One region of the Paracoccus sp. NFXS7 genome, then DNA from elsewhere that is predicted to be linked to it. Evidence: riboswitches for the same ligand, from Rfam matches in the RefSeq annotation. Region 1 holds a riboswitch; the other holds the start of a gene.
What was found. A riboswitch is a leader RNA that binds a small molecule or an ion and turns the genes downstream of it on or off. The one in region 1 is predicted to bind thiamine pyrophosphate.
Positions count from the first base shown of each region.

Region 2: it holds a riboswitch for thiamine pyrophosphate, as region 1 does, so the genes downstream of both, LZ686_RS15325 (thiamine ABC transporter substrate-binding protein) here and thiD (bifunctional hydroxymethylpyrimidine kinase/phosphomethylpyrimidine kinase) in region 1, are expected to answer to the same signal.

Region 1 is NZ_JAKEKV010000001.1:368,235-383,184, reverse strand. It holds gene LZ686_RS01940 (ThiF family adenylyltransferase) at 1-596, opposite strand, end outside; gene LZ686_RS01935 (thiamine phosphate synthase) at 593-1,189, opposite strand; gene LZ686_RS01930 (thiazole synthase) at 1,186-1,947, opposite strand; gene thiS (sulfur carrier protein ThiS) at 1,951-2,148, opposite strand; gene LZ686_RS01920 (FAD-dependent oxidoreductase) at 2,138-3,097, opposite strand; gene thiD (bifunctional hydroxymethylpyrimidine kinase/phosphomethylpyrimidine kinase) at 3,090-3,893, opposite strand; TPP riboswitch at 3,964-4,066, opposite strand; gene LZ686_RS01910 (acyl-CoA thioesterase) at 4,161-4,637, shown strand; gene LZ686_RS01905 (DEAD/DEAH box helicase) at 4,785-6,692, shown strand; gene LZ686_RS01900 (ABC transporter ATP-binding protein) at 6,915-8,018, shown strand; gene LZ686_RS01895 (ABC transporter substrate-binding protein) at 8,044-9,114, shown strand; gene LZ686_RS01890 (ABC transporter substrate-binding protein) at 9,221-10,297, shown strand; gene LZ686_RS01885 (ABC transporter permease) at 10,357-11,658, shown strand; gene LZ686_RS01880 (ABC transporter permease) at 11,663-12,613, shown strand; gene LZ686_RS01875 (hemerythrin domain-containing protein) at 12,610-13,170, shown strand; gene LZ686_RS01870 (AEC family transporter) at 13,257-14,201, opposite strand; gene LZ686_RS01865 (MBL fold metallo-hydrolase) at 14,198-14,950, opposite strand, start outside.
Region 2 is NZ_JAKEKV010000010.1:10,288-25,237, reverse strand. It holds gene radC (RadC family protein) at 1-182, shown strand, start outside; gene petA (ubiquinol-cytochrome c reductase iron-sulfur subunit) at 361-924, shown strand; gene petB (cytochrome b) at 936-2,276, shown strand; gene LZ686_RS15345 (cytochrome c1) at 2,291-3,082, shown strand; gene LZ686_RS15340 (ribokinase) at 3,196-4,074, shown strand; gene aroC (chorismate synthase) at 4,062-5,162, opposite strand; gene mutS (DNA mismatch repair protein MutS) at 5,159-7,780, opposite strand; TPP riboswitch at 7,839-7,938, shown strand; gene LZ686_RS15325 (thiamine ABC transporter substrate-binding protein) at 7,969-8,940, shown strand; gene LZ686_RS15320 (ABC transporter permease family protein) at 8,919-10,454, shown strand; gene LZ686_RS15315 (thiamine ABC transporter ATP-binding protein) at 10,444-11,130, shown strand; gene LZ686_RS15310 (DUF2474 family protein) at 11,127-11,231, opposite strand; gene cydB (cytochrome d ubiquinol oxidase subunit II) at 11,231-12,262, opposite strand; gene LZ686_RS15300 (cytochrome ubiquinol oxidase subunit I) at 12,265-13,704, opposite strand; gene LZ686_RS15290 (VOC family protein) at 14,349-14,759, opposite strand; gene LZ686_RS15285 (GNAT family N-acetyltransferase) at 14,933-14,950, shown strand, end outside.

The DNA of each region.
Region 1 (14,950 bases):
AGCGCCATCTGCGCCTGCAGCGCGCCGATCATGCCGACGACGGGGCCCAGCACGCCCGCGCTGGCACAGCTGGCGGCCTGCGCGGGCAGGTCGGGAAAGATCGCGCGCAGGCTGGGCGCCCCGCCGCAGCAGCCTGCGGCATAGCCCGACAGGCCAAGCGCAGAGGCGGTGATCATCGGCCTGCCCGCCGCCATGCAGGCATCCGACAGCGTCAGGCTGACCGCAAAACTGTCGGCGCAATCCAGCGTCACGTCGGCTGCCTGCACCAGATCGCCCGCGTTGGCCGGGGTCAGCCATTCCACACGTGGCACCACCTGACAGTCGGGGTTCAATACCGCCAATGCGGCCGCCGCGGCCTGGGCCTTGGGTCGGCCGACCTGGTCCATGCGGTACAGGGGCTGGCGATGCAGGTTCGTCTCCTCCACGCGGTCGGGATCGACCAGCATGATCCGACCCACTCCCGCGGCGGCCAGGTATTGCAGCACGGGGCATCCCAGCCCGCCTGCGCCCACGACCAGCACGTGGGCCTGCGTCAGCCGATCCTGGCCCGCGGCGCCGATGCCCGGAAGCACCATCTGGCGGGCATAGCGGTTCATGCCGTCACCGCCAGCCAGTCGGCGATCCGCGCCTCGGGGTCGGGGTTCAGCGTGATGTCGGTCACGGCCGATACGATGTCCGCCCCCGCCGCCAGCGCCTGCGCACCGCGATCGGGGGTCAGCCCGCCGATCGCGACCAACGGAATGTCGCCCACCAGCGCCTTCCATTCGGTGACCCGGTCCAGCCCCTGTTCATGCCAGCGCATCTGTTTCAGGATCGTGGGCCAGACGGGCCCAAGGGCCACGTAGTCGGGGGCCAGCGCCAGCGCACGGTCCAGTTCCGCCCGGTCATGGGTCGAGACGCCAAGCCGCAGCCCGGCGCGGCGGATGGCGGGCAGGTCGGCGTCGTCCAGGTCCTCCTGCCCCAGGTGCAGCCAGTCGGCGCCCAGATCGATCGCCGCCTGCCAGTGGTCGTTGACGACCAGCGTCGCGCCATGTGCGCGCGCCAGGCGCAGCCCGCGGTCAATCTGGTCGAGGACGTCGGCGGGGTCGCGGTCCTTCAGCCGCAGCTGGACCAGCCGGACGCCCAGGGGCAGAACGCGGCCCAGCCACGCGGCATCATCGAAGATCGGATAGAAGCGCGGCAGCGTCACAGCCAGGCCCTCCCGATCAGGGGGGTGGAGGGCGCGCCCATGTCGCGCACCCCCATGGGATCGGCGTCGCGCGCCAAGGCGCCCGCCTGCACGGCCAGTGCAAAGGCGCGGGCCATCGCGACCGGATCGCCCGCCTGTGCCACCGCGCTGTTCAGAAGGACCGCGTCGAACCCCATCTCCATCGCCTCCGCCGCATGGCTGGGCAGGCCAAGGCCCGCGTCGATCACCATCGGCACGTCGGGAAAGGCCGCGCGCAGCATGCGCAGCCCGTGGCGGTTGTTCAGCCCAAGGCCAGACCCGATGGGCGCGCCCCAGGGCATCAGCACCCGGCACCCCGCATCCAGCAGGCGGGCGGCCAGAACCTGATCCTCGGTCGTATAGGGGAACACCTGGAATCCCTCGGCGCAAAGCGTCGTCGCGGCCTCCAGCAGGCCGAAGGGGTCGGGCTGCAGCGTGTCGGCATGGCCGATCACCTCCAGCTTGATCCAGTCGGTCTCAAAGACTTCGCGCGCCATGCGGGCCGTGGTCACGGCCTCTCGCGCGCTGTGACAGCCGGCGGTGTTGGGCAAAACGCGCACGCCCATGTCTCGGATCAGCGACCAGAAGGCCTGGCCCTGGCCGGCCTCGCGGCGCAGCGACACGGTGGCCACGCCCGCACCGCTGGCGCGGAACGCTTCCTGCAGGATCGACGGGGACGGGTATTGCGCGGTGCCCAGCATCAGCGCGTTGGGCAGGGTGACGCCATAGAAATCACGCATCGCCTATCCTCCCTGCATGGGTGCCAGGACCTCCAGCCGGTCGCCGTCGCGCAGCGCCTGCGTCGGGCGGGACGCGGCGGGCAGGAAAACACCGTTCAGCGCCGTGGCCACGCGGGCCTCGCCCCAGCCCAGTTCGGACAGCGCGTCGGCCACGGTGGCGGCTGCGATGTCGCGGGGGGTTCCGTTGACCTCAATCCTCATGGACCAGTTCTCCCTGGGTTTCGGTGATCATGTAATCGGCCGCCTGGCGCGCCAGCGCGGGCGCCATCAGGTATCCGTGACGGAACAGCCCGTTCAGGTGCAGCACCCGACCTTGGACGGTCACGCGCGGGACGTTGTCGGGAAATGCCGGGCGCAGATCGGCACCCATCTCGACGATGGCGCTCTCTGCAAAGCGGGGATCCAGCGCATAGGCCGCCGACAGCAGTTCCAGCACCGACCGGGCGGTGGGCCGCGCACGGGATGCGCTTTCGATCTGGGTCGCGCCCAGCATGAACAGGCCGCCCGCGCGCGGCACGACGTACAGCGGATGACGCGGATGCAGCAGGCGGACCGGCCGCGTCAGGGCGATGTCGGGCGCGTGCAGAACGACCATCTCGCCGCGCACGCCGCGGAGGTCGGGCAGGGCGGCGGACAGTCCGCGGGCATCGATCACCGGGCCTGCGACGTCGCCGGGCTCGGCGGTCGCGCATTCGATGCCGATGCCGCGCGCGGCCAGCCACGCGGCCAGATCCGCCAAGGCACGTCGGGGGTCCAGATGCGCCTCGGTTGGAAAGATCAGGCCGGGCCGGGGCTGCAGGTCTGGTTCCAGATCGGCGCTGTCGCAGGGGTGATGCGCCGTGGCACGGCGCGCAAAGCGGGCCAGTTCCGCCCGATCGCGGTCCAGCGCCAGGACCAGCGTGCCGCGCCGCGTGACGGGCGTAACGACTGACCAGGCATCGGCGGCTTCTGCGCCAAGGCGGGTGATCACGGGGTCGGCGGTCACGCCCTCGCACTGCGGGGCCAGCATGCCGCCGGCCCACCATGAGCAGCCGTGTGGGCCAGGCGCGCCGTTGCGGTCCAGGATGCGCGGTGTCAGCCCGCGCTGCACCAGCACATGGGCCGCGAACAGCCCGGCCACGCCGGCGCCGATGATGGTGACGTCAGCCATGCGACCAGACCGCATGGAAATGATGCACCGGCCCGTGCCCCGACCCCACGCACAGATCGTCCGCCGCCGCGATCGCACGTTGCAGATAGCGGTGTGCGACCCCGACCGCCTGCTCCAGCGGCAGGCCGTGTGCCAGGCCGGCTGCGATGGCCGCCGACAGCGTGCAGCCGGTGCCATGCGTGTTGCGGGTGGACAGGCGTCGGGCGCTGAAGGGCGTCGCCCCCTGCGCGGTCACCAGAAGGTCGGTGCAGATCGCGCCGTCGCCATGCCCACCCTTCATCAGCACGGCCCCCGCGCCCATGGCACGCAGCGCGGCGCCCTGTTCGGCCATCTGGGCCGGGGTGGTGGCCGGGGCACAACCCAGCAGGCAGGCGGCCTCGGGCAGGTTCGGGGTCAGCAGCGTTGCGCATGACAGCAGGGCACGCAGCGCGTCGATGGCATCGGGCGGCAACAGGCGGTCGCCCGATTTCGCCACCATCACCGGGTCCAGCACGATGGGCAGGCCGCAGCCGTCCAGGCCGCCGGCCACCGTGGCGATGGCCTGGGCCCCGCCCAGCATGCCCAGCTTGACCGCCCGGACGTCCAGATCGTCCAGAACGGCACGCATCTGCCCCGCGATCATCGCGGGGCTGGCGGGTTCGACCAAGGCCACGGTGCGGGTGTTCTGCGCCGTCAGCGCGGTCACCACGCTGGCGCCATAGCAGCCAAGGGCCGAAAAGGTCTTCAGATCCGCCTGAATGCCGGCGCCGCCGCCCGAATCGGACCCGGCGATGGTCAGGGCAATGGGTGCTGTCACGTCGTCCCCCGTAATGTGGCGGGTCGTGACCGGGCAAAGGGGTGGGGACACAGGGCGGGCCGATGGCCGCGCGGATATCTGCACCGTTCCCTCCGCCGGTATGACCCGGATCAGGTTCGATGGGTTGGCTGTCGCCTCTCAGCCCCTGTGACGGGACACCCCAACGGTTTGCCCCCCAAGGCTAGGCGCGGCGGACGCGGGGCGCAAGGGGGGCTTTTCGCGCCCGCGCGATTGTCGCAGGATGGCGGGGCAGCGGACGGGGGACAGATGGACAGGCGCGGGCTGGAGATGACGGTGCTGATGTCGCCGGACATGGCGAATTTCAGCGGCAAGGTGCATGGCGGCGCGCTGTTGGCCTGCCTGGACCGGGTGGCCTATGCCTGCGCGTCGCGCTGGTCGGGAGAATATGCGGTGACCCTGTCCGTCGACCAGGTGACCTTCAAGGAGGCCATCCACGTGGGAGAGCTGGTGACCTTTCGCGCGCGGGTGAACCATACCGGCCGCACCTCGATGGAGGTCGGCATCCGGGTCGAGGCCGAGAACATCCGCCGCGGCACCCGCAGGCATACCAATTCCTGCTATTTCACCATGGTCGCGGTCGACGAACGCGGCCATCCTGTGCCGGTCCCCAAGCCCGAGCTTGAGGACGACATCGACCGCCAGCGCTGGCGGTCGGCCGAGGTCAGGCGCACCATGCGGCGCGAGATCGCGGCCCGCCAGGAGGCCGCGTCGAACACCCCCTGATTGGGCGTGGACTTTGCGATCCAAACCGCGTAGGGAACCGCCTTTGGCCCTGCTAGTCCGGGGCGGCGGGTGCAGGGTGGGCCGGTCGCAGCGACGATAGGTGCCGCTCATCGGGTCGCTCACGGCCCCCGCATTTTGGCGAATCACATGACTGAACTGAATTTCCCCGCGCCGCTTCAGGCGGCGTTGGCCGACAAGGGCTATGAGACGTTGACTGCCGTGCAGTCGGCGGTACTGGCGCCCGAAGCCGCGGGCCGCGACGTGCTGGTCTCGGCCCAGACCGGGTCGGGCAAGACCGTGGCCTTTGGCCTGGCGATGGGCGCGGACCTCTTGGACGGCGACCGCATCATCGCGGGCGAGCTGCCGCTGGCCCTGGCCATCGCGCCCACGCGCGAACTGGCGCTGCAGGTCGCACGCGAGCTGGAATGGCTTTATGCCGGGACCGGCGCGCAGATCGCGACCTGCGTCGGCGGCATGGACTATCGCAACGAAAAGCGCGCCCTGCAGCGCGGCGCGCAGATCGTGGTCGGCACGCCCGGCCGCCTGCGCGACCATATCGACCGCGGCAGCCTGGACCTGTCGGACCTGCGCGCGGCCGTCCTGGACGAGGCCGACGAGATGCTGGACCTGGGCTTCCGCGAGGACCTGGAGTTCATCCTGGGCGCCGCCCCGGTCGAGCGCCGCACGCTGATGTTCTCGGCCACGGTGCCGTCGGCGATCGAGAAGCTGGCCCGTGATTTCCAGCGCGACGCCCTGCGCATCGCTGCCATGGGCGAGGCGCGCCAGCACGGCGACATCGCCTATCGCGCCTATACCGTGACCGCGCGCGACCGCGAGCCCGCGATCTTCAACCTGCTGCGCATCCACGAGGCGCAGACCGCCATCGTCTTCTGCAAGACGCGGGCCAACGTGAACCACCTGCTGGCGCGCATGTCGAACCGGGGCTTCAAATGCGTGGCCCTGTCGGGCGAGCTGTCCCAGCAGGAGCGGACTCACGCCCTGCAGGCGCTGCGCGACGGGCGCGCCCGCGTCTGCATCGCCACCGACGTGGCCGCGCGCGGCATCGACCTGCCGGGGCTGGAGCTGGTGATCCACGCGGACCTGCCGACCAACCCCGACACGATGCTGCACCGGTCGGGCCGCACCGGGCGCGCGGGCTCCAAGGGCGTGTCCGCGCTGATCGTGCCGTCGGCCGATTATCGTCGGGCACAGCGTCTGCTGCAGAACGCCAAGGTCTCGGCCGAATGGCTGGACGCGCCGACCGCGGACGAGGTGCGGGCGCGCGATGATCAGCGCATGCTGGACCATCCCGGCCTGCATGAACCCGTGGGCGACGACGCCGCCCTGGCCGCGCAGCTGCTGGAGCAGTTCAGCGCCGAACAGGTCGCCGCCGCCTTCCTGCGCCTGTGGCGCGAAGGCCGCCCCGCCGCCGAGGAACTGTCCGAGGCGCATGCGCCCCCCGCGCCGATGGCCCCCCGTGCGCAGCGCGAGTTCGGCCCTTCGGTCTGGTTCACGCTGTCGGTCGGTCATTCCGGTCGGGCCGAGGCGCGCTGGCTGCTGCCCAAGGTCTGCGATGCGGGCGGGATCACCCGCGACAGCATCGGCGCGATCCGCGTCAAGCAGGACCTGTCCTATATCCAGATCGCGTCGGAAGTCGCCGCCAAGTTCGGCGATTTCATCGAGATCACCCCGGAGGTCACCATGCGCCGCATGGACGGCGCCCCCGACCTGGACGCGCCGATCGAGCGGGCGCCCCGCGCCCCGCGCACCGACAACCGTTCCGAGGGTCGCAAGCCCGCGCCGCGTGCCAAGCACGCCGCGTCGGACGAGGGTCACCACGCCCGCGTCAAGTCCGCCCGCGGCGGCTGGCTGCCCGATGATGCCCCCGCCGAACCGCGCGAGACCGGACCGCATGCGGCCGTGAAGTCGTGGAAGAAGAAGTCGTCGGCCGACGCTGGCAAGGGCCCCAAGCCGGCCTGGGCCAAGTCTAGGCCCGCCGGCGACAAGGCGGGCGCCCCCAAGGCGCATCGCAAGGGACCCAAGCGGCCCGCCTGACCGGCAACTGCCCGCGGGGCCAAGCAACTGCCTGACAAACAGGCAGTGTGCCCTGCACGCTCTGCAATCCACATGGCCCTCGCGCCCGAAGCTCCCTTGCGGGGTTTCGGGCGCGACGCGTTCGGGGCATGGAATGTCGCAATTGATATTGCCAGTCGGGCAGGGCGACGCTTAACCTGATCCTTGCGCTGAATAACCAACGACATAACAGGGAGAGCGCTTTTGCTGGACGACCGCCACGGCGACGCATTCGTCGCCTTCGAGCATGTGCAAAAAAGCTATGATGGACAGACACTTGTCGTCAAAGACTTGAATCTGTCGATTGGACGGGGTGAATTTCTGACGATGCTGGGGCCGTCCGGTTCCGGCAAGACGACCTGCCTGATGATGCTGGCGGGCTTCGAGACTGCGACGAACGGAGAGATCCGTCTTGGCGGGCGTCCGATCAACCAGGTGCCGCCGCACAAGCGCGGGATCGGCATGGTGTTCCAGAACTATGCGCTGTTTCCGCACATGACCGTCGGAGAGAACCTGTCCTTTCCGCTGGAGGTCCGCGGGATGGGCAAGGACGAACGCCAGACGCGCATCGCCCGCGCGCTGGACATGGTCCAGATGGGCAAGTTCGCGAACCGGCGTCCGGCGCAGCTGTCCGGCGGGCAGCAGCAGCGGATCGCCCTGGCCCGCGCCCTGGTGTTCGACCCCGAACTGGTGCTGATGGACGAGCCGCTTGGCGCCTTGGACAAGCAGCTTCGCGAGCATATGCAGTTCGAGATCAAGCATCTGCACGAGAAACTTGGAATCACCGTCGTCTATGTGACCCATGACCAGGGCGAGGCCCTGACCATGTCGGACCGCATCGCGGTCTTCAACGACGGGCGCATCCAGCAGCTGGCCCCGCCGTCCGACCTCTACGAGCGCCCCGAGAACAGCTTCGTCGCAAGCTTTATCGGAGAGAACAACGCCCTGGCCGGCACGATCGAGCAGCTGGATGGAGACAAGGCGCTGGTGCGGCTGGACGGGGGCGGGGTGATCGACGCCACCGCCGTGAACATCCGCGAGAGGGGTCAGCGCACGACCGTGTCGATCCGCCCCGAACGGGTCGAGTTCAAGCCCGAGATGATGTCCCAGGGCGCCCACACGATCGAGGCGCAGGTGATGGAGGTCATCTATATGGGCGACATCCTGCGCGCCCGGCTGAAGGTCGCCGGCAGCGACAATTTCGTCATGAAAATGCGCAACACGATCGGCCAGACCCGTCTGGACGCCGGCCAGGTCATCCGCATCGGCTGGCATCCCCAGGATGCCCGCGCGCTGGACCCGATCTGATCCCTTTTCCCAACCGGAGACTTCGATGAAGCGTTTTCTTGCACTCAGCACCGCGATGGGCCTGGTCGCCGGGCCGGCCCTGGCCGATGTGAACCTGCTGTCCTGGGGCGGCGCCTATGGCAACAGCCACCTGGAGGCCTATGCCAAGCCGTTCACGGCGGAAACGGGCATCAACGTCGTCATGTCGGACGCCGACAACCCCGCGACCCCGATCAAGGCGCAGGTCGAGGCAGGCAATGTCAGCGTCGACGTCGCGTCGGTCGAATATGCCGATGCGGTGCGCCTGTGCGACGAGGGCGCGCTGGAGATGATCGACCCCGCCATCCTGCTGCCGGCCGAGGACGGGACGGCCGCGGCCGACGATTTCATCGATGGCGCGGTGACCGAATGCTTCGTGGCGACCGACGTCTATTCGATGGTCCTGGCGTTCAACGAGACCGCGTTCCCGGAGGCCAAGCCCGCGACCCCTGCCGATTTCTTCGATCTGGAAGCGTTTCCGGGCAAGCGGACCATGCGCAAGGGCGCCAAGTTCAATCTTGAGCTGGCGCTAATGGCCGATGGCGTGCCCGCCGCCGAGGTCTATGACGTGCTGTCCACCCCGGAGGGCGTGGACCGCGCCTTTGCGAAGCTGGACACGATCAAGTCCGAGGTGATCTGGTGGGAGGCGGGCGCCCAGCCTCCGCAGCTGCTTGCCGATGGTGAGGTCAGCATGGCCTATGCCTTCAACGGCCGCATCTTCAACGCGGCGCAGGCCGACGGACAGCCCTTCGAGATCATCTGGGACGCCCAGATCTATGAGATGGAGGGCTGGGTCGTGCCGAAGGGCGCGCCGAACCTGGAGCAGGCGATGGAATTCGTGGCCTGGACCACCGCGCCCGCGCCCCAGGCCCGCGCCGCCGAATTCATCAGCTATGGTCCGCCGCGCCGGTCCGCCGCCGCGATGGTCGGCAACATCGACGGCACCGAGGAGCCGATGGGCCCCAACCTGCCCACCTTCGACGCGAACATGGCCGGGGCGCTGGCATCGGACCTGGATTTCTGGGTCGACCGCGACGCCGAGCTGATCGAGCGTTTCAACAGCTGGCTGGCCAGCTGATCCAGTTCGGACCGGGAGGGATTCGTCCCGCCCGGTCTGCGCCCCGCCAACGGGGCCAATGACAACGGGCGAAAATGCCCGAGACCAACCAACCGGGAGAACCAACGTGAAATCCACCCTGATCCTTTCGACCGCCCTGTGCGGCGTGGCCTTTGGCGCGATGGCGCAAGAGGTCAACGTCGTGTCCTGGGGCGGCGCCTACGAGGTCAGCCAGGTCGAGGCCTATAACAAGCCCTTCACCGCTGAGACCGGCATCACCGTCAACATGATCGCCGCCGACAACCCCGCGACGCCGCTGCGCGCGCAGGTCGAGGCCGGCAACGTCACGGGCGACGTTTTCGACGTCGAGGTCAGCGACGCGATCCGCCTGTGCGACGAGGGTGCGCTGGTCGAGATCGACCCCGCCGACCTGCCCAGTGCGCCCGACGGCACCGCTGCGGCAGATGATTTCGTGCCCGGCGCGCTGCAGGATTGCGCGGTCGCCAACATCGTCTGGGGCACGGTCATTTCGTTCAACACGACCAAGTTCGAGGGAGAGACCCCCAGCACGGCGGCCGATTTCTTCGACACCGAGACCTTCCCGGGCAAGCGCGGCCTGCCCAAGAACCCCAAGCGCACCCTGTATCTGGCGCTGATCGCCGACGGCGTGCCCGCGGCCGAGGTCTATGACGTGCTGTCCACCCCCGAGGGCGTGGACCGCGCCTTTGCCAAGCTGGACACGATCAAGGCCGACACCGTCTGGTGGGAGGCCGGCGCCCAGCCCGTGCAGTTGCTGGCTGACGGAGAGGTCAGCATGACCACCGTCTATAACGGTCGCGCCTTTGACGCGATGGTGGCCGAAAAGCAGCCCTTCGAGATCATCTGGGACGGCCAGTACCTGGACATGGACATGTTCGTGATCCCGGTCGATGCGCCCAACCCGGACGCGGCGATGGAATACCTGAAATTCGCGACCGACACGCAGCGTCTGGCCGATCAGGCGAAATACATCGCCTATGGCCCGGCGCGGAAATCGTCGAACGAACTGGTCGGGCTGTACCAGGACGGCGTGACCGAGATGGCGCCGCACATGCCGACCAGCCCCGAAGCGCTGGCCAATGCGGTGACGGACGATCCGGAATTCTGGGCCGACCATTCCGCGGAACTGACCGAACGCTTCAACAGCTGGCTGGCCGCGTCCTGAACTGACACCCTGTCGCCCCCGCATCCGGGGGCGGCGGACCTGACTGCCCGGGGGACGACATGGCCGACGCCGCACTTGATCCACATGCCGCCATCGCCACCACCGCATCCGGTGTGGGGTCTGGCACGCTGACGACCGCCGACGGAATGCCGCTGGCCCGCGCCCTGGCGCACAGCCAGCGCCGGGCGCGACGGCGGGCCTTTCTGCTGGTTCTGCCGCTGTTGGCCTTCATCCTGATCACCTTTGTGGTCCCGATCGGGCAGATGCTGGCGCGGTCGTTCCACAATGACGGCTTTTCCGCCAACATGCCGCAGGTCTCGGCCTGGTTCGCATCGACGGAGCCCGGCACCGCGCCCGACGACGCGGCCTGGACCGCATTGGCCCAGGACCTGATCGCCAGCGCCGATGCGCGCAGCATCGGGGTGGTGGGCACGCGGATCAACTATGACATGCCAGGAACGCGGTCGCTGTTCACTGCGACCGGGCGCCAGGTCCGTCGCGGGCTGGAGCCGCCCTATCAACAGGCCCTGCTGGAGATCAACGAGGACTGGGGCGACCCGCGCCTTTGGTCCGTCATGCGATCGGCATCGACGCCGGTCACGGCGAACTTTTATCTGGCAGCAGTCGACCGCACCCGGGACGAGGCCGGCAACATCCAGCAGGTCGCGGAACAGCAGCGGATCTATCTGACCCTGTTCTGGCGCACCTTCTGGCTGTCGGCGGTGATCACCGGCCTGACCTTCATCCTGGGCTTTCCCATCGCGCATCTGCTGGCGACGCTGCCCATGCGCAAGTCGAACCTGCTGATGATCCTGGTGCTGCTGCCGTTCTGGACGTCGCTTCTGGTGCGCACGACATCCTGGATGGTGCTGCTGCAGCAGCAGGGCGTGGTGAACGACATCCTGGTCTGGCTGGGCGTGATCGGCGGCGGGCAGCGGTTGCAGATGATCTATAACCAGACCGGCACGATCATCGCGATGACGCATATCCTGCTGCCCTTCATGATCCTGCCGCTGTATTCGGTGATGCGGACCATCAACCCCGCCTATGTCCGCGCCGCGCGCAGCCTGGGCGCGACAAGCTGGACCGCGTTCCGCCGGGTCTATTTCCCGCAGACCCTGCCGGGCCTGGGGGCGGGGGCGATGCTGGTCTTCATCCTGGCGGTCGGATACTACATCACGCCCGCGCTGGTCGGCGGATCGTCGGGGCAGCTGATCTCGAACATGATCGCACAGCACATGACCGGCACGCTGAACTGGTCGATGGCGGCGGCGCTGGCGGCCCTGCTGCTGGGGTCGGTGCTGATCCTCTATTGGCTCTACGACCGCCTTGTCGGCGTCGACAACCTGAAACTGGGGTAAGCGAATGGCTGTTCCGACCTATGCAAGCCCGCTGGAGCGTGTCTGGCACTATACCTACCTGACGGTCTGCGCGCTGATCTTCGTGTTCCTGATCGCGCCGATCATCGTGATCATCCCGCTGTCGTTCAACGCCGAGCCATATTTCACCTTCACCGACCGGATGCTGTCGCTCGACCCCGACGGCTACAGCATGCGATGGTATTCCAGCCTGCTGACCTTCGGGATGCAGAACCCGGATTCGACGGGCTGGGCCTTCTGGTCGGATGCTTGGGCGAATGCGAAATGGGTGCAGGCGGCCAAGAACTCGATCATCATCGGGGTATGTTCGACCATCGTGGCGACGGTTCTGGGGACGCTGGCGGCCCTGGGCCTGTCGCGGCCCGAGATGCCGTTCCGCCGGGCGATCATGGCGATCCTGATCTCTCCGATGATCGTGCCGCTGATCATCACGGCGACGGGGATGTTCTTCTTCTACTCGAACCCCTGCGAGCTGCTGGCGCTGGTCGGGCTGTCGCCGGAATGCGGACGGCTGGCGGGAACCTATCTGGGGGTCATCCTGGCCCACGCGACCCTGGGTATTCCCTTCGTGATCATCACCGTCACCGCGACACTGGTGGGGTTCGATCAGTCGCTGAACCGCGCGGCGGCCAGCCTGGGGGCCAATCCGCGCACGACCTTCTTCAAGGTGACGATGCCGCTGATCCTTCCAGGCGTGGTGTCGGGTGCCTTGTTCGCCTTCGTCACCTCGTTCGACGAGGTCGTGGCGGTGCTGTTCATCGCCGGTCCCGATCAGCAGACCATTCCGCGCCAGATGTGGAACGGCATTCGCGAACAGATCAGCCCGGCCATCCTGGCGGTGGCGACGCTGCTGGTGATCTTCTCGATCGCGCTGCTGACCACGGTGGAACTGCTGCGCCGGCGGTCCGAGCGTATCCGGGGCGTCACGCCCCGATGACGCCCGAAGAGCTGGAGGACGAGGGCGCGCGTCCTGCGCCCCCGTCCTATCCCGCCATCACGCGGGCCGAGCGCGCACATGGCCGGCGCCTGGCCGCCATCCATGACATGTACCGGGCCGAACTGGACGGCGTGCAGCGGCTGCTGGTTCAGGTCCGGGCCGCGCAGGCCGATCCGTCCTTGGTCGCACCGGCGGTGGCCGGGACGGCGCTGGCGCGCAACATGGCGCAGTTCGGCACTGCCTGCGGCCGCGACTGCGCGCTTTTGCAGAACCATCACGACATCGAGGAGCAGTGGATGTTTCCGGCCCTTGCGGAGCGGGGCGGGTCGGCACTGGCCCCGGTGATCCGTCGGCTGAAGGCCGAGCATGAGGTGATCCACAGGTTGATCGGCGCGTTGAACGAGGCGGCACAGGCGCTTGTCGCGGATCGGGGGCCAGCGGCGCTCGATCTGTGTGCGGAGCGGTTCGCGGCGCTGGACCGGGCGATCCGGTCGCATTTCGGGTACGAGGAGCGGGCGCTGGAGGAGCCTTTGGGGGCGCTTCGCGTACCCATCTGAGGCAGGTTGCGTCCCGCGACGGCGGGGGGCCGGCCCCCCGCACCCCCCGCCGGGGAGCCTGCGGCCCCCCGGACCCCCGCGACGCCTCAGGGCAGCAACGCCAGCCACATCCAGATCGTCAGCGTGGACAGCGCCGTGGCGATCAGCACGCTGGAGGCTGCGACACGCTTGGCCACGCCGTAGACATTGGCGAACAGATAGGCGTTCACGCCCGGGGCCATCGACGCCGTCAGCACGGCCGAGCGCATGCCGTCGCGGTCGAGATCCAGCGCCCAGGCTGTGCCGAAGGTGATCGCCGGATGCAGGATCAGCGATGCGGCGCAGCACAAGGCGATGGTCGCCATGTCGCCTTCGGGACGATAGCGATAAAGGACGCCGCCAAGACCGAACAGTGCGGCGGGCAGGGCAGCGCGCGCGATCATGTCGGCAGCGTCCCAGAACCCCTGTGGCAGGGCCAGCCCCGCCTGCGACAGCAGGTTCACCGACAGGCCCGCGATGATGCCGATGACCAGCGAGGTGCGCAGCACCCCCGTCAGCGCACGCAGGGCCACGCGCCCGACCGACAGGCCACTGCCGCGGGCGCGCGTGAACTCCATCACCGTGATCCCGAAGGTGTAGAGCATCGGCGAATGGATCGCGATGATCGCCCAGTTCCCGGCCAGCGCATCCGGGCCGTAGGCGCGTTCCGTGATCGGCACACCCAGCAGCAGCGTGTTCGAGAAGAGGCACACGAACCCGATCGCCACGCAGTCCACCGGCGCCCTGCCGAACAGGAACCGGGCGCCCCCCCAACCCGCCGCAAAGGCCGCGAAGGCGCCGGCATAGAAGGGGATCAGCAACTGGGCGCGAAACTCGGTGCCCAGGTCCAGGCGCGCCATCGACACGAAGAGCAGCGTGGGGACCGCGAAGTTCTGCGCGAAATTCATCAGCCCGTCGACACCGCTGGCCGAGAACCAGCCCCGCCATGCCACCAGATAGCCGAAGCCCACGATCAGGAAGACGGGCAGGATGATCGTGAACAGCGCCGTCATGTCGCGGCGGGCACGGTGATCTGCATGCCGTCGAAGGCGGGCTCGACATGGTCCGGGGTCTGGGCTGCGACTGCGGCATAGTCCATGTCGATATGCATGTTCGTCAGCACCGCGCGGGGGCTGCGCGCGCGGGCGATCCAGTCCAGCGAAAGGGCCAGGTGGGCATGGCTGGGATGGGGTTCATGGCGCAGGGCGTCGATGACGAAGACCGGCGCATCCTCGATCAGCGGCCATGCGGCGTCGGGAATGTCCGAGACGTCGGGCAGATAGACCAGACCGCCGATGCGGAAGCCCAGGGCGCTGATCTCTCCGTGCTGGACGCGGAACGGGGTCAGCGTCATTGGGCCGCCGGGGCCGTCGATGGTGATCGGGCCGTCGATCGCATGCAGCGCGCAGATCGGCGGATAGAGGCTGCCCTCGGGCGTCTCGAACACATAGCCGAAGCGGGTCGTCAGCGCTTCGGCCGTGGGCTGATCGGCCCAGACCGGCAGGATGCGGCGCGCGTTGAAGACCAGCTGGCGCAGGTCGTCGATGCCGTGGACATGATCGGCATGGGCATGGGTATAGACCACGGCGTCCAGCGTCGCCACGCCCGCGTCCAGCATCTGCGGGACCAGGTCGGGGCCGGTGTCGATCAGCACCTGGGTGGTGCCGTCCGGCCCGTCGCGTTCGACCAGCAGCGAACAGCGGCGGCGGCGGTTTCGCGGGTTTTCCGGGTCGCAGGCGCCCCATCGGTTGCCAAGGCGCGG
Region 2 (14,950 bases), on a different contig from region 1:
ACGCCTCGGCGCTGATCCTGGTGCACAACCATCCCTCGGGCGATCCGACCCCCTCGGACAGCGACATCGCCATGACGGCACGCATCGGGCAGGCCGCGGAAAGCATGGGAATCACCATCCACGACCACCTGATCATCGGCAAGTCGCGCGAGCTGTCGTTCCGGTCCGAGGGCCTGCTCTGATCCCCGCGGGGGGTGCAGCATTTGTGCCCGATGCGTCGAATTGCAACGGCCCGCGACGGCTTATCATCTGGACTGACGAGGAATTGAGGGCTAGAACCGCCCCGCGAAGGCTGCGTTTCGGACGCGGCCCGGAATGTCGTATCGGCCTGCATTGACGGCCCGAATTGGAGTATGACCCGTGTCCCACGCAGATGACCACGTAGGCACCCGGAGGGATTTCCTCTATTATGCCACGGCGGGCGCAGGCACGGTGGCCGCCGGTGCCGCCGCCTGGACCCTTGTGAATCAGATGAACCCCTCGGCCGACGTGCAGGCGCTGGCCTCGATCCAGGTCGATGTCAGCGGCGTCGCCGCCGGGTCGCAGATCACCGTGCTGTTCCTGGGCAAGCCCGTGTTCATCCGCCGCCGGACCCCCGAGGAGATCGAGGCCGGACGTGCGGTCGAGCTGAGCGAGCTGCCCGACCAGAACGCCCAGAACCCCAATCTGGCCGACGGATCGCCCGCCACCGACGCGAACCGCGCGCTGGACGAGACCGGCGAATGGCTGGTCCAGATCGGCGTCTGCACCCATCTGGGCTGCGTGCCCATCGGTGACGGCGCGGGCGATTTCGGCGGCTGGTTCTGCCCCTGCCACGGCAGCCATTACGACACCGCAGGCCGCATCCGTCGCGGGCCCGCGCCGCAGAACATGCATATTCCGCTGGCGTCGTTCGTGAACGACACCACCATTCAGCTGGGTTAAGGAGGGTTATCATGGCCGGAATTCCGCACGACCATTACGAGCCCAAGTCGGGCTTCGAACGCTGGCTTCACCGCCGCCTGCCCGTCGCCGGCGTGCTTTACGACACGCTGATGATCCCCACGCCCAAGAACCTGAACTGGATGTGGATCTGGGGGATCGTGCTGGTCTTCTGCCTGGTGCTGCAGATCGTCACGGGCATCGTCCTGGTGATGCACTATACCCCGCATGTCGACATGGCCTTCGCCAGCGTCGAGCACATCATGCGCAACGTCAACGGCGGCTACATGCTGCGCTACATCCACATGAACGGCGCGTCGCTGTTCTTCGTGGCCGTGTACCTGCACATCTTCCGCGGCCTCTACTACGGCAGCTACAAGGCCCCGCGCGAGGTCACCTGGATCATCGGCATGCTGATCTACCTGCTGATGATGGCCACCGCCTTCATGGGCTACGTGCTGCCCTGGGGTCAGATGTCCTTCTGGGGCGCGACCGTGATCACCGGCCTGTTCGGCGCCATTCCGGGCGTGGGTGAAACGCTGCAGACCTGGCTGCTTGGCGGACCCGCGGTCGGCAACGCGACGCTGAACCGCTTCTTCTCGCTGCACTACCTGCTGCCCTTCATCATCGCGGGCCTGGTCATCGTCCACGTGTGGGCCTTCCACACCACGGGCAACAACAACCCGACCGGCATCGAGGTGCGTCGCACCAGCAAGGAGGAGGCCGCCAAGGACACCCTGCCCTTCTGGCCCTACTTCGTCATCAAGGACCTGTTCGCGCTGGCCGTCATCCTGGCCGTGTTCTTCGCGATCGTGGGCTTCATGCCCAACTACCTGGGCCACCCGGACAACTACATCGAGGCCAACGCGCTGGCCACGCCCGCGCATATCGTGCCCGAATGGTACTTCCTGCCCTTCTACGCGATCCTGCGCGCCTTCGACGCCGAGGTGTGGCTGGTCCAGCTGGTCCAGTTCGTGACCTTCGGCATCGTCGACGCCAAGTTCTTCGGCGTGCTGGCGATGTTCGGCGCCATCGTGGTGATGGGCCTGGCGCCCTGGCTGGACACCAGCCGCGTGCGCTCGGGCCGCTATCGTCCGCAGTTCAAGTGGTGGTTCTGGCTGCTGGCGGTCGACTTCGTCGTCCTGACCTGGGTCGGTGCCATGCCCACCGAGGGGCCCTATCCCTACATCGCGCTGGCTGCCGCGGCCTACTGGTTCGGCTACTTCCTGGTGATCCTGCCGCTGCTGGGCGTGATCGAGAAGCCGGAGCCCATGCCCGCCACGATCGAGGAAGACTTCAACGAACACTACGCGCCCAAGGTTGGTGGAACCAGCCTGACGCAGCCGGCCGAATGAGAGGACCAAGGATCATGCTGAAAGCACTAGCGATCGCCGCCGTCACGGCCCTTGGCCTGTCCGGACCGGCGATGGCCGCAGGCGAAGGCGGGCACATCGAGGATGTCGCCTTCCCGCACGAGGGTCCGTTCGGCGCATACGACCAGTTCCAGCTGCAGCGCGGGTTGCAGGTCTATACCGAGGTCTGCTCGGCCTGCCACGGCCTGAAATACGTCGCCATCCGCACCTTGGCGGATGAAGGCGGCCCCGGCCTGCCCGAGGATCAGGTCCGCGCCTATGCGGCCGAACTGTTGCCGGTCTTCGACGACGCGATCGGAGAGGAGCGTCCGCGCACCATCACCGATCACTTCCCGGCAACCTCGGGTGACGGCATGGGCCCGGACCTGTCGCTGATGGCCAAGGCCCGCGCGGGCTTTCACGGCCCCTTCGGCACCGGCCTCAGCCAGCTGGTCAACGGCATGGGCGGTCCGGAATACATCCACGCCCTGCTGACCAGCTATACCGGCGAGGACCAGGAACAGGCCGGCACGCTGCTGCACGGCAACACCGCCTTCCCCGGCGGCTGGATCAGCATGGCGGCTCCGCTGTCCGACGGTCAGGTCACCTACGAGGACGGCACCGAGGCGACCGTCGACCAGATGGCGATGGACATCGCGGCCTTCCTGATGTGGACCGCCGAGCCCAAGATGATGGACCGCAAGTCCGTGGGGCTGGTCGCGGTGCTGTTCCTAGTGCTGCTCAGCGCGCTGCTCTATGTCGTGAACAAGCGGCTGTGGGCGCCCCACAAGGGCAAGCTGCCCGCCTGATCCTGCACGACAGGTCGACATGACAGGACGCGCCCCGCAACGGGCGCGTCTTTTCACATCTGGACAAGGCCCGGCCCGCCCGGTCACATGGCCGCCAAACGGCGGAGGCGTGCATGGCAATCTGGAACCTGGGCTCGATCAACATCGACCATGTCTATCGGCTGGAGAGCCTGCCCAAGCCCGGAGAGACGTTGGCCTCGCGCGGCTATGCGCAGGGTTTGGGCGGCAAGGGCGCGAACCAGTCGGTCGCCGCGGTGCGCGCGGGCGCAGTCACGCATCACCTGGGCGCGATGGGCACGGGCGATGACTGGGTGCGGGACCGGCTGGCGCAGGCGGGCGTGGACATGGGCCATGTCGCCCGGCTTGCGGATCAGGCGACGGGCCACGCGATCATCCTGCTGGATGCCGATGCGGAAAACGCCATCGTCATCCACCCCGGCGCGAACCGTGCCATCGACGAGGATGCCCTGACGCAGGCCCTCTCCGCCCTGACCCCCGCTGATACGCTGCTGATCCAGAACGAGACGAACGGCCAGGTCGCCGCCGCCCGCGCGGCGCAGGAGCAGGGCGCGCGCGTGATCTATTCCGCCGCCCCCTTCGATCTGGACGCGGTGCGCGCGGTCCTGCCCCATGTGTCGATCCTGGCGATGAACGCCGGAGAGGCGGAGCAGCTGTTCGCGGGTGTCCCGGGCGATCTGCCCGTGCAGGGCCTGCTGATCACCCGCGGCGCGGAGGGTGCCGAATATCGCGACCTGACCACGGGCCAGGTGCATGAGCAGCCCTCGTTCCACGTGACGCCTGTGGACACGACCGGCGCGGGCGACACCTTCGCGGGCTATTTCGCGGCGGCGTTGGACGGCGGGGCGGATATTCCTGCCGCCCTACGGTTGGCCTCGGCCGCGGCGGCGGTCAAGGTCACGCGGGCGGGGGCGGGCGATGCCATCCCCACCCGCGCCGAAGTAGACGCGTTCCTGGCAGATCAGCCGATCTGACCACGCACCCCGCCGGTCTGCGCCCGGTCCATCAGCAGGTGGTCCAGGATCACGCAGGCCGCCATCGCCTCGGCCACCGGCACGGCACGAATGCCCACGCAGGGGTCGTGGCGGCCCTTGGTGATCACGTCGATCTCCTCTCCGCGCGCATTGATCGAGCGGCGGGGCGTGGTGATGGAACTGGTCGGCTTGATCGCGAAGCGCACCACGATGTCCTGACCCGTGGAGATTCCGCCCAGAATCCCGCCCGCATGGTTCGACAGGAACTCCGGCCCGTCCGGCCCCATGCGGATCTCGTCGGCATTGGCCACGCCGGTCAGCGCGGCGGAGCCCATGCCCTCGCCGATCTCCACGGCCTTCACGGCATTGATCGACATCATCGCGGCGGCCAGATCAGTGTCCAGCTTTGCATAGACCGGCGCGCCGAGGCCCGGCGGGCAGCCCTGGACGCAGACCTCGATGGCCGCGCCGACGCTGTTCTGATCCTTGCGGATGCCGTCCAGGTAATCGGACCAGGCCTGAACGGCACCCGCATCGGGCAGGAAGAACGGATTGTCGTTCACCGCGCCCAGGTCCAGTCGCGCGCGGTCCAGATGCATCGCCCCCATCTGCACCATGTAGCCGGTGATCCGCAGATCGGGCACCAACGCGCCCAGAACCGCCTGCGCGACCGCTCCGGCCGCAACCCGCGCCGCCGTCTCGCGCGCCGAAGACCGGCCCCCGCCGCGATAATCGCGCACCCCGTATTTCAGATGATAGGTGATGTCGGCATGCCCCGGGCGAAAGCTGGTCGCGATGTCGCCGTAATCCTTGGACCGCTGGTCGGTGTTCTCGATCATCAGTTGGATCGCGGTGCCGGTGGTGACGCCCTCGAAGACGCCGGACAGGATGCGCACCTGGTCGGGTTCGCGCCGCTGCGTGGTGTGCTTGGAGGTGCCGGGGCGGCGGCGGTCCATGAACCGCTGGATGTACTCCTCGCTCAGAGGCACGCCCGGCGGCACGCCGTCCACCGTCGCGCCCAGGGCGGGGCCGTGGCTTTCGCCCCAGGTGGTAAAGCGGAACTCGCGGCCGAAGGTGTTGTAGCTCATGGTCGCGTCTCCTCGGACAGGGCTTTCAATTCATAGATCAGGTCCAGCGCCTCGCGCGGGGACAGGGCGTCGGGATGGACCGCCTTCAGGCGATCATCCAGCGGGCGGGCCTTGGGCGCGGGCGGCGGGGCCGCGCGGAACAGCGGCAGGTCGTCGATCAGCGCCACGGGGCGCGCCGACTGACGCTCTCCGCTTTCCAGCGCGGTCAGGACGGTGCGGGCGCGTTCCACGACGGAGGCGGGCAGGCCCGCCAGCTTTGCCACCTGCACGCCATAGCTGCGGTCGGCCGCGCCCTTCCTGACCTCGTGCAGGAAGATCACCTCGCCCTGCCATTCGCGCACGGTGACGGTGGCGTTCTCGACGCCCTCCAGCTTGGCCGACAGCGCCGTCATCTCATGGTAATGCGTGGCGAACAGCGCCCGGCAGCGGTTGGCGGCATGCAGATGCTCCATCACCGCCCAGGCGATCGACAGCCCGTCCCAGGTCGAGGTGCCGCGCCCGATCTCGTCCAGAATCACCAGCGCGCGGTCATCGGCCTGGTTCAGGATCGCGGCCGTCTCGACCATCTCGACCATGAAGGTCGACCGCCCCCGCGCCAGATCGTCGGCGGCGCCCACGCGGGAAAACAGCTGGCTGACCAGCCCGATATGCGCCGCCCGCGCGGGGACAAAAGCCCCGGCCTGCGCCAGCACCGCGATCAGCGCGTTCTGGCGCAGGAAGGTCGACTTGCCCGCCATGTTCGGCCCTGTCAGCAACCAGATCGCGGGCGTGGCCCCGGTGGTCAGGTCGCAATCATTGGCGACGAAGCTTTCCGCCTTGCGGCGCAGCGCGCGTTCCACGACCGGATGGCGGCCCCCTTCGATGACGAAGGCGCGGCTGTCATCCACGCGCGGCCGGACCCAGCCCTCGCCCGAGGCCAGATCCGCGAAGGCGCAGGCCAGGTCGATCTCGGCCAGCGCGCGGGCCGCCTGCCCGATCCGTGCCGCCTGATCCAGGATCGCCGACCGCAGGCGGTCGAAGATGCCCCGCTCGATCTCCAGCGCGCGGTCGCGGGCGTTCAGGATGCGGGTCTCCAGCTCGCTGAGTTCGACCGTGGTGAAGCGGATCTGGTTCGCGGTGGTCTGGCGGTGGATGAAGGTCTGGTTCAGCGGCGCGGCCATCATGCGCTCGGCATGGGTGGTCGTCGTCTCGATGAAATAGCCCAGGACGTTGTTGTGCTTGATCTTCAGGCTGCCGACCCCGGCCAGGGCCGCGTAATCGGCCTGCATGCCGGCGATGACGCCGCGCCCCTCGTCGCGCAGCCGCCGGGTCTGGTCCAGATCGGCGTCATGCCCCTCGGCCACGAAGCCGCCATCCCGCGCCAGCAGAGGCGGCTCGGCCACCAGCGCATCATCCAGCAGGTCAACCAGCGTCTCATGCCCGACCAGATCGCCCGCCGCATCGCGCAGCACGGGCGGCGCATCACCGGGCAGGCGCACGGCGATGGCCGCGCCCTGCGTCAGCCCCGCCCGGATCGCGGCCAGATCGCGCGGGCCGCCCCGGTCCAGCGCCAGCCGCGACAGCGCCCGGTCCATGTCCGGCACCCGCGCCAGCGCGCCGCGCAGATCCGCCAGCAGCCGCGCATCCCCCGCCAGCGCCGCCACCGCATCATGGCGCGCCGCGATCAGGCCCAGATCGCGCGACGGCGCGCTGATCCGCCGCTCCAGCAGCCGCGCGCCCGGCGCGGTCACGGTGCGGTCGATGGCCGCCAGCAGCGAGCCCTCGCGCCCGCCCGACAGGGCCTGGGTCAGTTCCAGATTGCGCCGGGTCGCCGCGTCGATCTGCATCGCGCCGCCCGCGCGTTCGCGCACAGGCGGGCGCAGCAGCGGCAGGCGGCCCTTCTGCGTCATGTCCAGATAATCGACGATGGCCCCCATCGCGGCCAGTTCGGCGCGGGTGAAGCTGCCGAACCCGTCCAGCGTCTCGACCCGGTACAGCGCGCACAGCCGCCGCGTGCCCGCATTGCTGTCGAAGGCGCTGGCATGCAGGTCTGTCATCACCGCGCCCGCGTCACCGATCAGTTCCTCCAGCCCGGTGTCGCAGGCCAGCACCTCGCGCGGGGCCAGGCGCGCCAGTTCGGGGGCCAGACGCGGCAGGGGGCAATCCATCACCGAAAACGCGCCGGTCGAGATATCGACCCAAGCCAGCGCGCCCTCCTCGCGGACCACCACGAAGGCCGCCAGGTAATTGTGCCGCCGCGCCTCCAGCAGCGATTCCTCGGTCAGGGTGCCGGGCGTCACCAGCCGCACCACGTCGCGCGCCACGACCGATTTCGACCCGCGCTTCTTGGCCTCGGCGGGGTCCTCCATCTGTTCGGCAATGGCCACGCGGAACCCCTTGCGGATCAGCGTCAGCAGATAGCCCTCGGCCGCATGGACCGGCACGCCGCACATCGGGATGGGCTCACCCGCATGGGTGCCGCGTTTGGTCAGCGCGATGTCCAGCGCGGCGGCAGCGGCGACCGCGTCGTCGAAGAACATCTCGTAGAAATCGCCCATGCGATAGAACAGCAGCGCGCCGGGATTGGCCTCCCGGATCGCAAGATACTGCGCCATCATCGGCGTGGGCTGATCAGACATGTCCTTGGTCATGGGCGGTTTCTATCCGCTTGCGCGGGCGCGCGAAACCTCTACATTCGGGATCACCTCGGGGTGCCCCATGCGGGCTGAGACGCGACAGCGGACCCGTTGAACCTGATCCGGCTCACACCGGCGGAGGGAAGGTGCGCACCCCCTTCTTTTCGATCACCCGACAAGAGAGGCTGCCGATGAAATCCGTCCTGATCCCCGCTTTGCTGCTGGCCACCCCCGCCCTGGCCCAGGATCGCGTCCTGACCGTCTATGCCGGCGACAGCGTCACCAGCGAATGGGGCCCCGGCCCCGCCATCGAGGAGGGGTTCGAGGCGATCTGCGATTGCGACCTGCAATTCGTGACCGGCGACGTGCTGCCCCGCATCCTGATGGAGGGGGCGGGCACCCAGGCCGACATCGTCTTCGGCCTGAACACCGACATGACCGCGCGTGCCCGCGCATCGGGTCTGTTCGCGCCGCATGGGCAGGACACGTCCGACCTGTCGCTGCCCATCGCATGGGAGGACGACATCTTCCTGCCCTACAACTGGGGCGAGACGGCCTTCGTCTATGACAGCACCCGGCTGGAGAACCCGCCCGCCAGCTTTGCCGAACTGCTGGAGGCCGAGGATCTCAGCATCGTCATCCAGGACCCGCGCAGTTCGGTGTCGGGTCTGGCGATGCTGCTGTGGGTCAAGTCGGTCTATGGCGATCAGGCGGGCGAGGCCTGGGCGAAGCTGGCCCCCAAGGTGCTGACCGTCACCCGCGGCTGGTCTGAATCCTATGGCCTGTTCACCGACGGAGAGGCGGACATGGTCCTGTCCTACACCACCTCGCCCGCCTATCACATCGCCGCCGAGGAGGACGACACCAAGCGCGCCGCGATCTTCCCCGAGGGGCATTACTTCATGGCCGAACTGGTGGCCCAGGTCGCGGGCACCGATCAGCCCGAACTGGCGCAAGCCTTCATGGACTGGGTGCTGACCCCCGATTTCCAGGCGACGATCCCGCTGGCCAACTGGTCCCTGCCCGCGAAACTGCCTGAGGCCGACTGGCCGCAGGTGATGCGCGACCTGCCCCGCCCGGACAAGACCCTGTTCCTGTCCGAGGACGAGGCAGAGGCCCTGCGCGCCCCCGCCCTGGACGAATGGCAGCGGGCCTTCCGCTGAGCATCGGCCACGCCATCGCGGGCGCCCTTGCCGCGCTGATCCTGGGCACGTTGGCGGCGGTGGCCTGGGTCGCGGGCGGGCTGTCGGGCCTGACCGAATGGGATCTGCGCGCAGTCTGGTTCACCCTGTGGCAGGCGGCGCTGTCCGCGACCCTGTCGGCGGCGCTGGCCGTCCCGGTCGCGCGCGCGCTTGCGCGGCGGCGGTTCCGGGGGCGGGGGCTGCTGGTCACGCTGCTGGGGGCGCCCTTCATCCTGCCGGTGATCGTGGCGGTCCTGGGCCTGATCGCGATCTTTGGGCGCAACGGCGCGCTGAACGGCGGGCTGGAGGCCCTGGGCCTGCCCGTCGTCGGCATCTATGGCTGGCAGGGGGTGATCCTGGCGCATGTGTTCTTCAACCTGCCGCTGTCGGTGCGGCTGATCCTGCAGGGCTGGCAGGCGATTCCCGCGGAACGCTTCCGGCTGGCCGCATCCCTTGATTTCGCACCCCGCGACATCGCCCGCCACCTGGAACGCCCGATGCTGCGCGGCGTGCTGCCCGGCGTCTGGCTGGCGGTGTTCCTGGTCTGCCTGACCTCGTTCACGGTGGCCTTGGCCCTGGGCGGGGGGCCGCGCGCCACAACGGTGGAGCTGGCCATCTATCAGGCGTTCCGCTTTGATTTCGACCTGGGGCGCGCGGCGGCCCTGGGGATGGTGCAGATCGCCATCTGCATCGGGGCGGCGGCGCTGGCCGCCCGCGTTGCCGTTCCGGCGGGGTTCGGCGCAGGGCTGGACGCGGTGGGCGGGCCGCCCGCGCCCGGCGGCTGGCGGCGGCTGGCGGATGCAGCGGTGATCACGGCGGCGGCGGTGTTCCTGCTGGCGCCGCTGATCTCGGTCGCGGCCACGGGCCTGCCGCGCCTGACCGGCCTGCCGCCCGAGGTCTGGGATGCTGCCCTGCGTTCCATCGCAATGGCGGTGACGTCGGCCCTGCTGTCGTCTGGGGCGGCGCTGGCACTGGCACTGACCATCGCCCGCGGCGGAGCCCGTTGGGTCGAGGCCGCAGGCATGCTGCCGCTGATCGCCTCTCCACTGGTGCTGGGCACGGGGCTGTTCATCCTGCTGCGCGGCACGGTCACGCCCCAGCAGATGGCCCTGCCGGTCACGGCGCTGATCAACGCGGCGATGGCCCTGCCCTTCGCCCTGCGCGCGCTGATCCCGGCGGCGCGGGCGCTGGAACAGGATTACGGCCAGCTTGCCGCATCGCTGGACCTGCGGGGCTGGGCACGGCTGCGCCTCCTGGTGCTGCCCCGTCTGGCGCGCCCCTTGGGCTTTGGCGCCGGACTGGCGGCGGCGCTGGCCATGGGCGATCTGGGCGTCATCACCCTGTTCGCAGGGGATCGCCCGACCCTGCCGCTGATGCTGTACCAGCTGATGAACGGCTATCGCATGGCCGATGCCGCGGCTTGCGCCCTGCTGCTGATGGGGCTCAGCCTGGGGCTGTTCTGGATGTTCGACATGGGAGGCCGACGTGACGCTTGAATTCCGCGACATCCTGCTGCGACAGGACGACTTCACGCTGACCGCGGACCTGACCGTGCCGCAGGGTCGCCATGCGGTGATCGGCGCGTCGGGGTCGGGCAAGTCGACCCTGCTGGCCTTGGTGGCGGGGTTTCTGGCCCCGACAAAGGGCCGGCTGATCTGGGACGGCCAAGATATCACCGACATGACGCCCGGCCAACGACCAGTGTCGATCCTGTTTCAACACCACAATTTGTTTCCTCATCTGACCGTGCAACAAAATGTAGGGATGGGACTGCGCCCGGATCTGCGTCTGGACCGGGATCAGCAGCGCCGCGTGACGCAAGTGCTGGATCATGTCGGTTTGTCAGGCACGCAGGATCGCCGCCCCGCAGCCCTGTCGGGTGGTCAGCAAAGCCGCGTCGCGCTGGCCCGGGTGCTGCTGCGGGCGCGGCCCCTGCTTCTTCTGGACGAACCCTTCGCGGCGCTAGGTCCGGCGCTGAAGTCGGAGATGCTGACCCTGCTGGCGCAGGTGGCGTCCGACACGACGGTGCTGATGGTGACCCATGATCCGGCCGATGCGCGGGCCTTTGCGCCCGACACCCTGCTGGTCGAGGATGGCGCGGTGCACGCCCCCCGCCCCACCGGGCCGCTGCTGGACAATCCGCCGCCGGGACTGCGCGCCTATCTGGGCTAGGCGATCCACAGGCGGATGATCCAGGCGACGGTGCCGATCACCGCCACGCTGGCCAGCCAGATCGCCACGAACCACGCCAGCCGCCGCAGGGATTGCGGCATCAGTGGTACCCCTCCTTGGGGTCCATCTTTCCGCGGAACACCCAATAGGAATAGGCGGTATAGGTCAGGATCACCGGGATCAGCACGGCCGCACCGACCAGCATGAAGATCTGGCTGTTGCGGGGGGCGGCGGCCTCCCAGATCGTGACCTCGACCGGGACGATGTAGGGGAACATCGAGATTCCCAGCCCGACGAAGCCCAGGATGAACATCCCCAGCGCGCAGAGGAACGGCCAGTAATCGTGATGACGCACCATCAGCGAGGTGAACATGCCGAAGGCCAGGCCCAGCACGGCAGCACCCACCCCCGCTGCCAGCACGATGTTCCAGCCGCCGAACCAGCGGCTGTAATAGCCGTCCTGCAGGAATGGCGTCCACAGGCTGACCACGCCCATGAAGATCACCGTGCCGACACCCAGCACCCAGGCCCGCTTGCGCATGCGTTCTTGCAGGGGGCCGGCGGTCTTCATCACCAACCATGTCGCGCCCAGAAGGGCGTATCCGACCATGACCGCGACGCCGACCATCAGCGTGAAGGGCGTCAGCCAGTCCCACCAGCCGCCGGAATATTCGCGCGCGGCCTTGTCGACGTCGATGCCCTGCAGCAGCCCACCCAAGGTGATGCCCTGCGCCAGCGCGGCCACCGCCGATCCGCCGATGAAGGCCACGTCCCAGACCTTGCGCCAGCGCTTGGTGCGCCAGCGGAACTCGAACGCGACGCCGCGGAAGATCAGCGCCAGCAGCATCGCCATGATCGGCGCATACAGCGCCGGCAGGATCAGCGCATAGGCCAGCGGAAAGGCCGCGAACAGCCCGCCCCCGCCCAGGACCAGCCAGGTCTCGTTCCCGTCCCAGACCGGCGCAACCGAGTTCATCATGATGTCGCGGTCCTCGCCCTCGGGTTCGACCGCGAACAGCATGCCCAGGCCCAGGTCGAACCCGTCCAGCACGACATAGACCAGCACCGCAAAGGCGATGACGAAGGCCCAGATGACGGTCAGATCCAGCGAAACGCCTTCTGCGAGGGGCATGGTCACTCTCCGGGTTGGACGTTGCGGGTCGGGTGCTGCTGGGCGGGCGTGGTGCCCGCCGTGCGCGTCGGGCTGTTGGTCACGTCCTTCAGCCGCGGTTCGTTATTCGCCGGAGAGCGGCTCATCAGACGCAGGATATAGTATGTCCCCGCCCCAAAGACCGCGAAATAGACGATGATGAAGGCCACTAGCGATGCCCCCACCGCGGCCGCGTCCAGGGGTGCGGCGCTGTCCACCGTGCGCAGGTGACCATAGACGGTGAAGGGCTGCCGCCCGACCTCGGTCGTGACCCATCCGGCCAGCACGGCGATCAGCCCCGCGGGCGACATCACAAGGGCGGCGCGGTGCAGCATGGGGCTGTCGAACAGCATCCCCCGCCAGCGCGCCCACAGCGACCAGACACCGATCCCCAGCATGGCAAAGCCAAGCGCGACCATGATGCGGAACGACCAGAAGACGATGGCCACGGGGGGCTGATCCTCGCGCGGGATGGTGTCCAGGCCCGCAAGCGGCGCGTTCAGGTCGTGCTTCAGGATCAGGGACGACAGCTTGGGGATGCCGATGGCATAGTCCAGGCGCTGTTCGTCCTGGTTCGGGATGCCGAACAGGTACAGCGGCGCGCCTTCGTCATGGCTCTCGAAATGGCCCTCCATCGCCATGACCTTGGCCGGCTGGTGCTCCAGCGTGTTGATGCCGTGGAAATCGCCCAGCACGATCTGGACCGGGGCAAAGATCGCGGCCATCCACATCGCCATGCTGAACATGGTCCGCGTGGCCGGGCTGACCTTGTCGCGGCGGTGCCGGTGGCGCAGCAGGTGCAGGGCCGCCACGCCCCCCACGATGAAGGCCGTGGTCAGATAGGCCGCGGTCACCGTGTGCATCAGGCGGAACGGAAAGGACGGGTTGAAGATCACCTGCCAGAAGTCGGTGGGCAGGAACTGCCCCGTCTCGGGGTCGATCTCGAAGCCCGCGGGGGTGTGCATCCAGCTGTTGACCGACAGGATCCAGAAGGCCGAGAACGCCGTGCCCAACGCCACCGCGGCGCAGGCGATCATGTGCAGCGTGGGCCCGACGCGGTCGCGCCCGAACAGCATGATCCCCAAGAACCCGGCCTCCAGGAAGAAGGCCGACAGGACCTCGTAGGCCATCGGCGCGCCGATGACCGGCCCCGCCTTGTCGGAAAAGGCCGACCAGTTCGTGCCAAACTGATAGGACATCACGATGCCCGACACGACGCCCATGGCAAAGGCCAAGGCAAAGATCTTGACCCAGTATCGGAACAGATCCAGGTACTTGTGGTCCTTTGTCCACAGCCAAAGCCCGTTCAGGACCGCCAGAAAGCTGGCCAGCCCGATCGTGAAGGCGGGGAACAGGAAGTGGAAGCTGACCGTGAAGGCGAACTGGATCCGGGCCAGCAGGATGGCATCTGCATTGTCGAACATCGGGGGCCTTTCACGGCAGGGGCACGCCCCGCGGGCATGTCGGTTTCGGACCGGCCACCGCCTGCACCACGGGCACATGACCGGACCCATCGTCTTTTGGAATCATAGTGCTCCTACTGGTCGCGGCCGCGCAAGGGCATCGATGTCGCGCCCGCCCCCCTGTGGCGCATCTGCGTCACGGGTGGCACCTTGGGCCGATGTCAGGGGTGCACAGAGGGTGAGGCACCGCCGCCTGTTCCTGCATTGACGGTCGGTGGGGTTTGATTGCTGCACTGCCGGCCCCCGGAAGCGACTGTGCTTCCCGAGCAATGAATTTGGCGCCATGCGGCGGGAGGCACCGGCAATTTTGCTATGCCCGCCCTGGTGGCTTCGACGCTTTCACTTGAGGACGGACCGCGTGGCACGGGTGCTGTCCAAGGCATTCCGTTTGCGCATCACGCGCACGATCCATCAGGCGGCGGTCGCGGGCGTGCCGCAGCCTCGGATGGGCAAGATTCGTGATGGCCGGAGGGGGAAAGGCAGTAGATGCGACATCATCGGCCGTAGCGGAGGGCGCGGCGGATGGGTGCGTCGAGGATCGCGTCGCGGGTACCGCCGCCCCGATACCCGCGATCCATATCGAGGATACCGGCGCGACGCGGACTTCAGTTGCCCGTTCCGATCGCGACGGAACGGGCATGTTCGATCAAGTCCCAACGATTCCCCCAGGGATCCCTCCAGACGACGACACGCCCGTAAGGCTCGTCGCGCGGAAGCGTCTCGAACGTCACGCCCGCGGCCTGGAGGCGCTGATAGTCGCGCGCGAAATCGTCCGTCTCAAGGAAAAGCCAGACCCGCCCGCCGCCCTGCTCTCCGATGGACGCGGTCTGGCGGTCTCCGACGGCCCGGGCAAGCAGGATCTCGGTATCGCCACCCGGGGGCGCAATCCGCACCCATCGCTTGCCGTCGCCCAGTTCGGTATCCTCCCGGCACTCGAAACCGATCCGGCAAAAGAAGTCGAGCGCGGCGTCGTAGTCCGGGACCAGCAGGGACAGGTGGGCGATGCGGGCTGGCATGACATTGTGCTTTCCAACGGGACGGTTGCGACGCGTTTCTGGGGCACAGCCCGGTCCGCGACAAGCCCGCCTGTAGCAGTTCGCGATCTGGGCGGGAATGCAGACATGTGTCCGGCGCACGGCAGTCTTATTCCAATGGCTGTCGATCCGGGCGATGATCATGCACACAGACCATGGAGAAGCGCATGCCC